Regions from separate parts of the Agrobacterium sp. 20P9.1.2 genome, predicted to be linked through region 1. Evidence: riboswitches for the same ligand, from Rfam matches in the RefSeq annotation. Region 1 holds a riboswitch; each other region holds the start of a gene.
The links. A riboswitch is a leader RNA that binds a small molecule or an ion and turns the genes downstream of it on or off. The one in region 1 is predicted to bind thiamine pyrophosphate.
Positions count from the first base shown of each region.

Region 1 (4,814 bases):
GCGGCTTTGGCCATTTCGAGGAATGGCGCGACAAGGTGCTGGAAGAGGAAGAGCTGGAGCAGCATAAGCTGGGCAAGGCCATCGAGCGCGAAGAACACTGGATGCGCTATGGTGTCACCGCCCGCCGCAAGCGCAATATGCGCCGTGTGGGAGAGCTTCAGGCCATGCGCGCCGAATATCGTGGGCACAAGGGGCCAACGGGTTCCGTGCAGGCGACGGCTGCGGAAGGCCGCGAATCCGGCAAGCTGGTGATCGAGGCCGATACGATAACCAAGTCCTACGGTGAGCGCACGATCGTCGCGCCGTTTTCGCTTCGCGTGCATCGCGGCGATTGCATCGGCTTCGTTGGCCCCAACGGTGCCGGCAAGACGACGCTTTTGAAGATGCTGACGGGTCAGCTGGAGCCGGATAGCGGCTGGGTCAAGCTCGGCACCAATCTGGAAATTGCGACACTCGACCAGAAGCGTGAGGATTTGAACCCCAACGATACGCTGGCGCATTATCTGACCGATGGTCGCGGCGAAAACCTGTTGGTCAATGGCGAGCTGAAACACGTCACCGGCTATATGAAGGATTTCCTGTTTCAGCCCGAGCAGGCGCGCACGCCCATTCGCAATCTCTCGGGCGGTGAGCGCGCGCGTCTGATGCTGGCGCGCATTCTGGCGCGGCCGACCAATCTTCTGATCCTTGACGAACCGACCAACGATCTCGATATCGAGACGCTGGATCTGTTGCAGGAAATCGTCGCCGGTTTTTCCGGCACCGTCATCCTCGTCAGCCATGACCGTGACTTCCTCGACCGTACCGTGACCTCGACCATTGCGCCCGCCAACCCGGACGCGCCTGACGGACGCTGGATCGAATATGCGGGCGGCTATTCGGACATGATGGCGCAGCGCAAGGGAGCCTCGGACGAGAAGCGAAAGGCCGAAAAGCAGGAAAAGGCCAAGGCTTCCGCCTCGTCCGGTTCCGCTGCCGAGCCTTCGAAGGCGAAGGGCAAACTCTCCTTCAAGCAGAAATTTGCGCTGGAGAATCTGCCCAAGGAAATGGAAAAGGCGCAGGAAGAGATCGCCAAGCGCGAAGAGAGCATGGCCGATCCCAATCTCTTCGCCAAAGACCCGACGGCCTTCAACAAGCTCGCTGAAGAAATGTCGAAGCTGCGGCAGAAGCTCGAGACCATGGAAGAAGAGTGGCTGGAGCTGGAAATGCTGCGCGAAGAGCTGGAGAGCTAAAAAAGCAATTCGACGTGTCGGATTTTGTGCGTGTCATCCGTCTTTGACAGGAAAGCCTATTTGGGCTTTCCTATTGTCTTATGGAGGAGCCAGACATGCGTATGATTTTCGTCAACCTGCCGGTCAAGGATATCGAGACCTCGAAGGCCTTTTTCACCGCGCTGGGTTTCAGCTTCAATCCGGAATATTCGGACGAACGCACGCTGTGCATGATCGTCGAGAAGAATATTTTCGTCATGCTGCTTCAGGAAGAGCGCTTCCGCGATTTCATCAATGGCGAGATTGCCGATGCCAGCCGCACCAAGGAAGTACTGACCTGCCTGTCTGCGGAAAGCCGTGAGGAGATCGACCAGATGATTGCCACCGCATTGTCATCCGGCGGGGCAGAGTGGAAGCCGGTGCAGGACCATGGCTTCATGTATGCAGGCAGCTTTCAGGACCCGGATGGCCATGTCTGGGAGCTGGTGCATATGAGCGGCCAGAGCTGACGCTGGGCCTGATAGAAAGCCGGCTTGCAAAGCGTTAGCGCTGCGATTACATCTTGCCTTGATCTAACGGGGTGCTTTGTCCTTTGCGGGACAAGGCTGAGAGGCTCTGCCAACCCGAAGAACCTGATCCGGTTAACACCGGCGGAGGGATTAGACGGCTTCCATCCATGGCGCCCTATTCCCGTTGTCATTTCGAGGAGGTGCTGTTGATGTATCGTCGTATTTTCCTTCATTCGCTGTTGGCTACTTCCCTGTTGCTGCCTGGCCTTGCCGTGGCGCAGGAGAAGAAGACGCTCACCGTCTACACCTATGAGAGCTTCGTTTCCGAATGGGGACCGGGCCCGAAGGTCAAGGCCGCTTTTGAAGAGACCTGCAACTGCACGGTCAATTTCGTCGGCGTGGCCGATGGTGTGGCGCTGCTGAACAGGCTGAAACTGGAACGCCCCGGCTCCAAGGCCGATGTCGTCGTCGGTCTCGACACCAACCTGATTGCCGAAGCCAAGCAGACCGGACTGTTCGAGGCTTCGGGCGTCGATGCATCTGCGGCAAAGGTGCCGGGCGGCTTTCAGGACGATGTGTTCGTCCCCTATGATTACGGCCACTTCGCCGTGGTTTACGACACGCAGACGATGAAAAACCCGCCGAATAGCATGAAAGAACTGGTGGAGGGCGATCCCGCGCAGAAAATCGCCATTCAGGATCCGCGCACCTCGACGCCGGGTCTCGGCCTGCTGCTTTGGGTCAAATCCGTCTATGGCGACAAGGCACCGGAAGCCTGGGCGAAGCTTAAGAACCGTGTTCTGACCGTCACCCCCGGCTGGTCGGAATCCTATGGTCTCTTCACCAAGGGTGAGGTGCCGATGGTTCTGTCCTATACGACTTCGCCTGCCTATCACATGGTTGCGGAACACAGCGAGCGCTATCAGGCAGCCGCCTTCGAAGAGGGGCATTATATCCAGATCGAAGTAGCGGGCATCTTGAAGAATGCGCCGGAACAGGCGCTGGCGAAACAGTTTCTCGCCTTCGTTCTCACATCCGGTTTTCAGGATGCCATCCCTGAGAACAACTGGATGATGCCGGTTGCCGCAACGTCCGCACCTTTGCCGGATGCGTTTTCCAAGCTGGTACAGCCCACCAAGACGTATCTGATGTCGCCCGAAGAGGTGGCGAAGAATCGCAAAGCCTGGATCGATGAATGGCTTGCCGCCATGAGCGTGAAATAAGCCCGGTCGCCAACGATCATGATCGAGCGTCGCGATAGTCGCAGGTTTATCTACAGCGGAGCGGTGGCCTTTGCCGCTGTTCTTCTGTTCATGGGCCTTGCTGTCGCGGCGCTGCTGTCTTTCGATACGGGTGCCGCTTCTGCAGGCCTGTTGGATGCCTATACGTTGGGAATTCTGCGCTTTACCCTGTGGCAGGCGACGCTCTCCACGGTCTTTTCCATTGTGCTCGGATTGCCGGTGGCGCTTGCACTTGCCCGGCAGAGAGATTTTCCGGGCCGCATCTGGATCATCCGCCTGATGGCGGTGCCGATGGGGTTGCCTGTCATTGTCGGTGCGCTGGGGCTGATTGCGATCTGGGGCAGGCAGGGCATTTTCAATACGCTTCTTTTATCGGCAGGGGCAGAGCAGCCTTTCAGCATCTACGGGCTGTCTGGCATTCTCATTGCGCATGTCTTCTTCAATCTGCCGCTGGCCGTGCGGTTTTTTCTGGCCGGGCTGGAGCGGGTGCCGGGGGAATATTGGCGTATGGGAGCAAGCCTTGGTCTGGGCCCCGTTTCCACCTTCCGCTTTGTTGAATGGCCAGCCGTGGCAAGGTTGCTGCCGGGTGTGGCGGGGCTGATCTTCATGCTCTGCGCCACCAGTTTTACCCTTGTTCTGCTGCTGGGTGGCGGGCCTGCTGCCACCACGATCGAGGTCGCGATCTATCAGGCGCTACGCTTCGATTTCGATCCCGCGCGGGCGATTGCGCTGGCACTGATGCAGATCGTCGTGACGGGGATTCTTCTGGCCTTGCTGGCGCTTCTGCCATCGGCGGATGCGGAGGCGCAGACGCAGGGTCGGGCCGTGAAACGTCTGGATGGCGAAGCGCTCGGGTCGCGCCTTTGGGATGGCGGGATCATTCTGCTGGCGCTGATCCTGGTCGGCTTGCCGCTGGCTGCTGTTGCTGTATCGGGTATTTCTGCTGATCTCTCACGGCTGTTGTCTGCCCCCAGCTTCCGGCAGGCGGCCTTTACCAGTCTTTTGATTGCGCTTATCTCGGCATCGCTTGCGCTTGCCGTCTCCGTCGCACTCATTCGCGCCCGGCAGGCGATCAGAATGCGCAGACAGGCTGGCTTTGTGCTGAGAACATTCTTCACGGCGATGGGCACGGGGTCATCTCTGGTGCTGCTGGTGCCGCCGGTGGTGCTGGGAAGCGGCTGGTTTCTGCTGCTGCGATCATTTGGTGACGTGGCGTTCTTTGCGCCGGCGCTGGTTGCCGCCATCAATATGCTGATGGCATTACCTTTCGTCATGCGCGTTCTCGAACCTGACTTTATCACCCACCAGGCCCGCAGCGGGCGCCTGTCCGCCAGTCTCGGCCTTGCCGGTTTCTCACGGTTTCGTCTTATTGACTGGCCGGTCTTGTGGCGACCGGCGGCGATGGCGTTTTCCTTTGCCATGGCGCTTTCGCTCGGCGATCTCGGTGCGGTCGCGCTGTTCGGATCGGAAAGCTTCGTGACTTTGCCCTGGCTCGTCTATAGCAATATGGGCAGTTACAGAACCAATGACGCGGCGGGTTACGCCTTCATCCTCGGGGTCATCTGCCTTGTTCTTGCAGCAGGTGGCGTGTCCCGTCAGTCATCGAAAGCGGTTGCATGAATGCGCAGGAGTGGGGCGCACGCCTCGATAGGGTCAGTCTGAAACTCGGCCATCAGGATTTTGCGCTGGATTGCGGCTTTGAGCGCGGCAAGGTGACGGCGGTGGTCGGGCCATCGGGATCGGGAAAATCCACGCTTCTCAATCTCATCGCCGGGTTTGAAGCGCCGGATGCAGGCCGGGTTTTGATCGATGGCCGTGATATGGTCGGCCTCGACCCTTCAGAGCGGCCAGTG
Region 1 covers NZ_JBYOKI010000006.1:130,217-135,030, reverse strand. Annotated here, with positions in the region: gene AC27VJ_RS17465 (ABC-F family ATP-binding cassette domain-containing protein) at 1-1,232, shown strand, start outside; gene AC27VJ_RS17460 (VOC family protein) at 1,328-1,720, shown strand; TPP riboswitch at 1,778-1,887, shown strand; gene thiB (thiamine ABC transporter substrate binding subunit) at 1,930-2,943, shown strand; gene thiP (thiamine/thiamine pyrophosphate ABC transporter permease ThiP) at 2,962-4,581, shown strand; gene AC27VJ_RS17445 (thiamine ABC transporter ATP-binding protein) at 4,578-4,814, shown strand, end outside.

Region 2 (4,814 bases), 110 kb from region 1:
ACCGCCATTGTCAGGCAGATTGCCGCGCTTTGCGATGGTCGGATAAAGCGGGTAGCAGGCCGCAGGCGTCAGCACGATATCGGTGATCTTCTGGTCTTTCGTCCAGTCGCTACCCTCATCCATGCTTTTCAGCAGGCTGACGTGGTCCAGCTCGCAGCCGCAGAAGGAATGGACTGTGCCAGCCAGCTGCGGGAAGCTTTTCATATAGCCGCTTTTTTCAAAGTAGGCGCGGTTGATGCCGGGCGGGAAACGGATGGCTTCCGCCTTGTCACCGCCGCCGACCTTGTCGATCAGGCGCTCGAAGGCGACAATCACGTCTTCAAACTGGCCGCTGCGGCCATAAAGGCCATCTACGCCGGTATCGATCAGCAGGCCCTTGTCGAACAGGCGATCCAAAAACGTAGTTTGCATGTCCATGGTTTTATCCTGAAAGGCCAGAGTTATATCGAAAGACTTGTGTCCTGCTTCTGCACGAGCAGGAGATTGGCGGAGTTGCTTAAAATTCTGTCGTTGGAAATCATCAGTTGCGCCGAGTGCGCATCGCGCAGATGTCGTCCGAGACTGTAGGGCGTACCGTTTTTGTAGCCCATGATGCCGCAGATCAGCATGGCGTGATTGATGATTTCCAGAATGGTTTCCGACGAACAGATCTTGACGTTGTTCATGGCAATGGCAAAGCCCATGGACATCAGCCTGTCCGGATCGGACTTGGTATCCTCATAGGCCTTCAGACCGGCAATGACGTTGGATTTGACGATCTGGAGCTTGTTGGACACTTCCGCCAGACGGATGGCGCCGGGAGGTGCCACGCCGGGGGATTTGCGGGCCGCTGCGCGCACGAAAGCCTGTGCCCGCAAAACGGCGTCGGCTGCAATGCCGTACCAGACGCCGCTCCACAAAAGATGTGAGGCTGCCAGCATGGATTGCGCCGCAATTTCCGCAAAAGGCTTGGGAAAGATTTGTTCAGACGGCGCTTTGCCCTTGAACAGGAAGCCATCGGAGCAGGTGCCCCGCATGCCCAGCGTGTTCCAGACATGGGTCTTTTCAAGACTGTACTGGTCTTTCAGAAACACCGTCATCACCTGATCGGCAGGCGCTGCATCGGCATGCGCCCGCGAGGTGATGAGGATGGCATCCGCTTCGCTGCCATAGGAAATGACGGTCGCGTCCTTTTCCAGCGTGCAGCTGTCGCCATCCACATGGATGGCGCAAATCGAGTTGCGCAGGTTTCCGCCAATGCCGCCTTCGGTCGTGGCCGAGCCGATCAGCAATTGGTCGGCGGCCAGACGCCGCATGAAACCCGTGTGCCACGCGCTTTCCTCGCCATGTTCCACAAGGCTTGAGGCCTTGATCTGGTGCATGGCAAAAATCATCGCGGTTGCGGAGCAGGACTGGCCGAGAATGCAGCAGATATCGGCGATCTGCCTGAGATCGGCGCTTTCGCCGCCCAGATGAACGGGAATCTGAATGCCGAGCAGGCGCTCGGCCCGAAGGGCGTCCACCGCCTCTTTCGGAAAACGTGCTGCGGCGTCCACATCGTCCGCATGCTGCGCGGCGATGGAGGCGACACGCGCTGCGCGTGCAGCCAGCGTTGAATCCGGTGGGGCAACGGACACGTTCATCATGCCGCCTCTTTGCCGTCGAGAATGGCTTTTACCGTGTCTTCGATGGCCTTGATGCTGGCGAAAGACTTGCGATTGAGCATGCTGTCGGGAAACTCGATATCGAAAGCATCTTCAATTCCCAGCATCAACTGTACTGATGCGAAAGAAGAAAGTCCGGCTGCATAAAGATCAGCTTCGTCTGCAATTGTATCGACAGGCACAGGGAGCTGGCCGAATTTCGACAGTATTTCACGAATTGTTGAATTCATTCTCAATAGTCTCCCTCAGATAGAGCGTCATCATAACGCATTCTTGGAGTTAATCGCGAAAAAATAACATTCCAATAAATGGCGAGGTTAATTTGTGGTGACTTCCCGCCCTTATGAAACATACCGCAGATGCCAACTTGACAAAACTCCATGTCAGGTTTTTGATTGAGGCATTCACCAGGGGGGTCCCGGCAAGGGGCTGAGATACTGCTAGAGCGCGCAGTGACCCGTTGAACCTGATCCAGTTCATACTGGCGTAGGGACGGTGCAAACGCGGGAACAGCAGTTCGGCCTTGCCGAATCCATCGCTATTCGTCCCGTGGTTTTTCGTCTTCAAGCTCGAACTGGGTCTCCACTGTTTTTGCTTTGGAGCCTCACGATGAACATTGCCGCTAAAAATCTCTCTCCTTTCGTTACAACAGGTCCGCTGCCTGCTTCGACCAAGGTCTACAAGCCGGGCATCATCCACCCTCACATCCGCGTTCCCATGCGCGAAATCGCCGTGCATCCCACGGCGGGCGAACCACCCGTTACGGTCTACGATTCCTCCGGTCCCTATACCGACCCGTCTCACGCTGTCAGTATCGAAGGCGGCCTGCCGCGCCTGCGCCATGACTGGGTTGTCGCAAGGGGGGATGTGGAGGCTTACGAGGGTCGCCACGTCAAACCGGAGGATAATGGTTTCGCGACGGGCGAACGCCTGACGCCTGAGTTTCCGCTACGCCACCAGCCGCTGAAAGCGAAGGATGGCAAGGCAGTAACGCAGCTTGCCTATGCCCGCGCCGGTATCATCACGCCGGAAATGGAGTTCATTGCCATCCGCGAAAACCTTGGCCGCGAAGCTGCCAAGGAAAAGCTGGTGCGGGATGGCGAAAGTTTTGGCGCGAATATCCCCGATTTCGTCACGGCGGAATTTGTGCGCCAGGAGGTTGCTGCGGGCAGGGCGATCATTCCCGCCAACATCAACCACCCCGAGGCAGAACCGATGATCATCGGTCGCAATTTCCTCGTCAAGATCAACGCCAATATCGGCAATTCGGCGGTCACCTCCTCCATGGCGGATGAGGTCGACAAGATGGTCTGGGCCATCCGCTGGGGTGGTGATACGGTCATGGACCTCTCCACCGGCCGCAACATTCATAATATCCGCGAATGGATCATTCGCAATTCGCCGGTGCCGATCGGAACCGTTCCGCTCTATCAGGCGCTGGAAAAGGTCAATGGCATTGCCGAAGACCTGACTTGGGAGGTGTTTCGCGATACGTTGATCGAGCAGGCCGAACAGGGGGTGGACTACTTTACCATCCATGCGGGGGTGCGGCTGCATTACATTCCGCTGACCGTCAATCGCGTTACCGGCATCGTTTCGCGTGGCGGCTCGATCATGGCCAAGTGGTGTCTGCATCACCACAGGGAGTCTTTCCTCTACGAGCATTTCGAAGAGATTTGCGACATCTGCCGCGCTTACGATGTGTCGTTTTCGCTTGGTGATGGTCTGCGCCCCGGCTCGATTGCCGATGCCAATGACGCCGCACAATTTGCCGAGTTGGAAACGCTGGGTGAGCTGACGCAGATCGCCTGGGCGAAAGATTGTCAGGTCATGATCGAAGGCCCCGGCCATGTGCCGATGCACAAGATCAAGGAAAACATGGACAAGCAGCTGAAGGTCTGCGGCGAAGCGCCTTTCTATACGCTTGGGCCGCTGACCACGGATATTGCGCCCGGCTACGACCACATCACGTCAGGCATCGGTGCGGCGATGATCGGCTGGTTCGGCACGGCCATGCTTTGCTACGTCACGCCGAAGGAGCATCTCGGCCTGCCGGATCGTAACGACGTGAAGGTCGGTGTCATCACCTACAAGATCGCCGCTCACGCTGCGGATCTCGCCAAGGGACATCCGGCAGCGCAAATCCGCGACAATGCGCTGTCGCGCGCCCGTTTCGAGTTCCGCTGGGAAGACCAGTTCAACCTGTCGCTCGACCCGGAAACGGCACGGTCCTTCCATGATGAGACCTTGCCGAAGGAGGCGCATAAGGTGGCGCATTTCTGCTCCATGTGCGGGCCGAAATTCTGCTCCATGCGCATTTCGCACGACATCCGCGCCGAGGCGCAAAAGGAAGGTCTGGAGGCCATGGCACAGAAATTCCAGCAGGGCGGTGATCTCTATATGCCGCTGGAAAAGCCGGTAGCAGGTGAGTGAGATGCGCATTCTCATAAAGGGAGCAGGTGTTGCCGGTATGACGGCTGCGCTGGAGCTTGCCCGACATGGAATGGAGGTCGCGGTTTGCGATCTTGCAAGCGAACCGGGGCGCGGTGCGTCCTGGTATGCGGGGGGCATGCTGGCACCCTGGTGTGAGCGGGAAAGCGCCGAGGAAGCCGTTGTCACACTCGGCCAATCGGCAATGGACTGGTGGGACGAGGCCACGCCGGGACTGGTCAAACGAAACGGCACACTGGTCGTCGCACCCGCACGGGACAAGTCAGAACTTTCGCGTTTCGCTTCTCGCACATCAGGCTATCGCTGGATGGATGAGAACGAGATTGCGGCGCTAGAGCCCGATCTCGCCAGTCGGTTTCGGACTGGACTGTTCTTCGAAGGCGAGGGGCATCTCGATCCGCGACTGGCTCTCTCGGCACTGTATGAGCGTCTTGTGTCGATGGGTGTCCGCTTTCACTTCGGCGGCGAGGCGATGGATGAAGGTGAATTTGATCACGTCATTGATTGCACCGGCGCGGCACAGACCGGCAAGCTTACCGGCCTTCGCGGCGTGCGTGGCGAGATGCTTTATCTCTCTACCGGTGAGGTGACGCTCTCCCGTCCCGTGCGGCTGCTTCACCCGCGCATTCCGCTCTACATCGTGCCGCGGGAAGCGGGGCGTTTCATGGTGGGCGCGACGATGATCGAAACGGATGAGGCGGGGCCGATCACCGCCCGTTC
Region 2 covers NZ_JBYOKI010000006.1:20,851-25,664, reverse strand. Annotated here, with positions in the region: gene AC27VJ_RS16980 (amino acid--[acyl-carrier-protein] ligase) at 1-417, opposite strand, end outside; gene AC27VJ_RS16975 (acyl-CoA dehydrogenase family protein) at 441-1,622, opposite strand; gene AC27VJ_RS16970 (acyl carrier protein) at 1,622-1,873, opposite strand; TPP riboswitch at 2,043-2,154, shown strand; gene thiC (phosphomethylpyrimidine synthase ThiC) at 2,253-4,076, shown strand; gene thiO (glycine oxidase ThiO) at 4,078-4,814, shown strand, end outside.
Region 2: another riboswitch for thiamine pyrophosphate. It lies ahead of thiC (phosphomethylpyrimidine synthase ThiC); the one in region 1 lies ahead of thiB (thiamine ABC transporter substrate binding subunit).

Region 3 (4,814 bases), on a different contig from region 1:
ACGGAACAGGGCGTGGCGTTTTTTGCCCAGGCAGAACTGTTTCTCGGCGGGCTTCGCACCATCAGTGAACGGGCGCGCCACATTGAAAGCGATGAGGCCCGACCAATCGAGATCGCGTCCATTCCGGCCCTTGCCGCGAGTCTCGTGCCGCTGGCTCTCAAAGATATTCCCGAAGAGCATTTTCCAAAACATGTGCATCTGCAAAGCACGGCATCTGAAAACGTCGTGCAGGCCGTTGTTGCGCGCACCGCCGACATTGGCATAGCCAGCCTGCCGCTGGATAATCCCGGTCTGGACGTTCACTGGATCGGTGAAGTCCCCTGTGTAGCTATCGTCGCTTCCAGTGATGAACTGGCCCAGAAAACCATCGTTTCCGCGCAGGATCTTGCAGAACGCCGCATCATCGCTTCGGCCAATCCATACCGGCTTAGAATGCGAATAGAACAGGCATTCCAGAAGCAGAATATCGCCTTGAAAGATGTGGTCGATAGCAATGCGACCTATGTTTCGCTGTCTCTGGCAAGGGCGGGGCTGGGTGTCGCCATTGTAGAATCGGTGACGATCAGCGGCCTGCCGATAGACGGTGTCGCTGTTGTGCCTCTAGCGTTCCACATTCCCTTCTACTGGGGTGTCGTCACCGCGACGGGACAACCATTGCCCGCAACAATCCAGAACTTTATTCATTCGCTGGAAGAGCGCGCGCAGACCCTTCCCGGCTTTCGCAAGCACAATAATCTGGCCAGCATAATCTGAGATTGGACGCACTGCTCGCCGCTTGACATGCATGAAACGGCGCTCTAGCAAGATGGAACATATATTCCAAATGGGCTGATTGTTCGCATTGGCGTTCCAAACGAAGCCATAACGACAGACAGCTCCAGTTAACCAGATCGGGAGGAAACGATGGTTACGAGATTGGCTTTGCTGGGTGCGGGTCGCATCGGAAAAGTGCACGCAAAAGCGATTGCTTCCGACAAGCGCGCGAAACTGGTGGCCGTGGTCGATGCCTTTCAGGAGGCAGCACAGGCCATCGCGGATGAGACCGGCTGCGAAATCAGCACTATCGACGCGGTTCTGGCCAACCCCGATATCGACGCGGTCATCATCTGCACTCCGACCAATACGCATGCCGATCTGATCGAGCAATTTGCCCGCGCCGGCAAGGCGATTTTCTGCGAAAAGCCGATTGATCTCGATGTTGCCCGCGCACAGGCCTGCATCGATGTGGTCAAGGAAACCGGCGCCAAAATCATGCTCGGCTTCAACCGCCGTTTCGACCCGCATTTCCGCGCCGTTCGCAAGGCCATTGATGACGGCCAAATCGGCAAGGTCGAGATGGTGACCATCACCAGCCGTGATCCCGGCGCGCCGCCTCCGGAATATATCAAGGTCTCCGGCGGTATCTTCCGCGACATGACCATCCATGATTTCGACATCGCCCGTTTTCTGCTGGGCGAAGAGATCGTCAGCGTTTTCGCCACCGGCTCCGTTCTGGTCGATCCGAAGATCGGCGAACTGGGCGACTATGACAGCGCCAGCATCATTCTGACCACCGCCAGCGGTCGCCAGGCGATCATTTCCAATTCGCGCCGCGCCACCTACGGCTACGATCAGCGCATTGAAGTGCACGGCTCGCTGGGCTCGGTTGCTGCCGAAAATCAGCGCCCGGTCTCCATTGAGGTGGCCACAAAGGATGGCTACACCCGCCCGCCGCTGCATGATTTCTTCATGACGCGTTACACCGCCGCCTATGCCGCAGAAATCGCAGCCTTCATCGATTCCATCGAAAACAACGCCGCACCCTCGCCTTCCGCACAGGACGGCCTGATCGCGTTGAAACTGGCCGATGCAGCACTGAAATCCGCGCGTGAAAAAGTGGTCGTCCAGATCGCCTGATCACTCGACACAAAGGCGGGGCCGTGCAGCTCCGCCTTTACCTGCCATTGACAGCAGGCACAAAAGACGACAATTTCCAGACATTCCGAGGGGAGCATCTGACGATGCTGAGATGGCGCTGAGCCGGACCCTTGAACCTGATCCGGGTCATGCCGGCGTAGGAACGGAACAGTCGCCATTGGCCAGCTTTTCTCTTCTCCGCTCGACTCGGGTCTCCGTGATCATATCTGGAGTGCAGAGACCTATGGCGAGTTTTCCAACGGCACAGAGTGCGGCAGAGCTGCTGGCGCGGGTGCGGCAACGACGGCCCCGGGTGCATTGCCTGATGAACACCGTCGTTCAAAAGTTCACCGCCGATGGCATAACCGCCGTGGGCGGCATCCCCTCAATGACGTCGTCCGAAGAGGAAATCGAGAGCTTCATTTCCAAGATCGATGCTCTCACCATCAATCTCGGCACCCTGGATGCCGCGCGGCGCAAGGTCATTCGCATGGCAGTGGAGGTGGCGAATGCCGGGGGCAAACCCTGGATCATTGATCCCGTGCATTGCGATTACTCACCCTCGCGGCTGGATTTCGCCCATGAACTCATCACCCTCAAGCCGACCATCGTGCGCGGCAATGCGGCGGAGATGGCTGTTATTGGCGATGTCGGCAAAGCATTGCGCATCCAGACCGGCCCACAGGATGTCTTTCGCGATGGGACCAGAAACGCAAAGATTCTCAACGGCCATCCATGGATGGCGAAAGTTACCGGCACCGGCTGCCTTTCCGGCGGAGTGATCGCCGCTTTCATGGCGGTAGAACCGGACCCACTGCTGTCGGCAACGGCAGCGCTGACGGTGACGGGTGTATCGGCAGAACTTGCAGCAAAACACGCCCGCGGCCCCGGCACTTTCGAAGCGGCCTTTCTAGATGCGCTGGACTCTATCAACGCCAACGACATTCTTTCCCTTGCGAGGATCGAACACGATGAAAATTGATTACCGACTAAACGCTTTAGTGGATGCCTCGCTTGCAGATATCGCACCCTTGCCGGAACTGGCTGCCGTTGCGGCACGGCACGGTGCGACGATCATCCAGTATCGCGACAAGCACGCCTCGACCCGACACATGATCGAGCAAGCACGCCTGATGGTGGATGCGCTGAAGGCAACCGGCGTTCCTCTCGTCATCAACGACCGTGTCGATGCGGCGCTGGCGTCCGGCGCAGATGGTGTGCATCTGGGTGCCGACGATATGGACGTGGAAACAGCAAGACGACTGCTGGGGCCGGATGCCATTATCGGCCTGACCGTGAAGAACATGGGCGATGCCGAGCGTGCTGTCAAAGCCCCTGCGGACTACGCCTGCATCGGCGGTGTGTTCGAGACCGTTTCAAAGGTGAATCCGGACGCGCCGGTAGGATTGGAGGGGCTTCGCGACCTGCGCGCCTATCTTCGCAATGCTTGCCCGGAGATGCCCGTCGGCGCTATCGCTGGTATTACGCTGGAGAAGGTCGGCCCCGTAATCGACGCGGGTGCTGACGGCGTCGCCTTGATCACCGCTTTGTTCCGCGCCGTCGATATTGCAGCGGCAACGGCTGATTTCCGCCGTCAGGTGGACCTTGCGCTGGAGGCACGCCGATGACAGCTATAGCCTTGACGATTGCCGGGTCTGACAGCGGTGGCGGCGCGGGCATACAGGCCGATTTGAAGACCTTTTCCGCGCTCGGCGTCTATGGTGCCAGCGTCATCACCGCCATCACCGCCCAGAATACCAAGGGTGTGACTGCTGTCGAAGATGTTTCGCCCAGCATGATCGCAGCTCAGATGGACGCGGTTTTCTCGGATCTTGATATCGGTGCAGTCAAGATCGGCATGGTTTCGCGCAGTAAGACCATCGAAACGATTGCTGCAAAGCTGCGCGATGTGGGGCGTCCTGTCGTCATGGACCCGGTGATGGTGGCGACATCAGGCGACCGTCTGCTGCAGGAAGATGCCATTGAAAGCCTTCGCAGCACCTTACTGCCTCTGGCACTACTCGCCACCCCAAACCTGCCGGAAGCCGCACTTTTAAGCGGCCAGCCGGTTGCGACGAACAGGCAGGAGGTGATCCGTCAAGCCGAAGCAATATTGAGCACCGGTGTTCGCGCCGTTCTGATCAAAGGCGGGCATGGCGGCGGCGCTGAGAGTGTCGATCTGCTGCTGGATGGCGATGGCATGCAGGAATTTTCCATGCCGCGCATCGATACCCGAAATGACCATGGCACAGGCTGCACGCTGGCATCGGCCATTACCGCAAATCTGGCGCTGGGCTTTCCCCTGGCGGACGCGATTGGTTTGGCGAAGGAATATCTACAAGGGGCGCTGGCGGCGGGCAGAGACCTGCATGTCGGCCAAGGTCATGGGCCTGTGCACCATTTTTATCGCTGGTGGAGCGCCTGACATCAGGCCCTCGGCTTCGGGCTTGCCAGCGCATTGCGAATGGCGAAGCTGGAGTGAATGCGGGAGACGCCGGGCAGTTTCGAGAGTATTTCCTTGTGAACCCGCTCGAAATCGCCCGCGCTTTCCACCTCCACTCGCAGGAAATAGTCGGACCCACCGGTCATCAGGTAGCACTCGCGAATTTCGGGGTATCTTCTCACCGCATGCTCGAAGCGATTGAGAAAATCCTCCGTCTGCCGGTCGAGCGTGATCTGCACGATGACCGAAATAACCTCGCCGCCTGCGGCACTGCCCGTCAACGCCGTGTAGCCGCGAATGACACCTTCCCGCTCCAGAATATCCACCCTCCGCAGACAGGCGGATGGTGACAGGCCCACTTCTGCGGCCAGCTTCGCATTGCTGATACGGGCGTTGAGCCGAAGCACGCGGATGATGTGACGATCGGTAGCGTCCAAAGCCGACATAAAATCATTCCATTTAGCCGTCGAAAATT
Region 3 covers NZ_JBYOKI010000005.1:227,745-232,558, reverse strand. Annotated here, with positions in the region: gene AC27VJ_RS15945 (LysR family transcriptional regulator) at 1-753, shown strand, start outside; gene iolG (inositol 2-dehydrogenase) at 904-1,896, shown strand; TPP riboswitch at 1,975-2,077, shown strand; gene AC27VJ_RS15935 (hydroxyethylthiazole kinase) at 2,141-2,878, shown strand; gene thiE (thiamine phosphate synthase) at 2,868-3,524, shown strand; gene thiD (bifunctional hydroxymethylpyrimidine kinase/phosphomethylpyrimidine kinase) at 3,521-4,321, shown strand; gene AC27VJ_RS15920 (Lrp/AsnC family transcriptional regulator) at 4,324-4,785, opposite strand.
Region 3: another riboswitch for thiamine pyrophosphate. It lies ahead of AC27VJ_RS15935 (hydroxyethylthiazole kinase); the one in region 1 lies ahead of thiB (thiamine ABC transporter substrate binding subunit).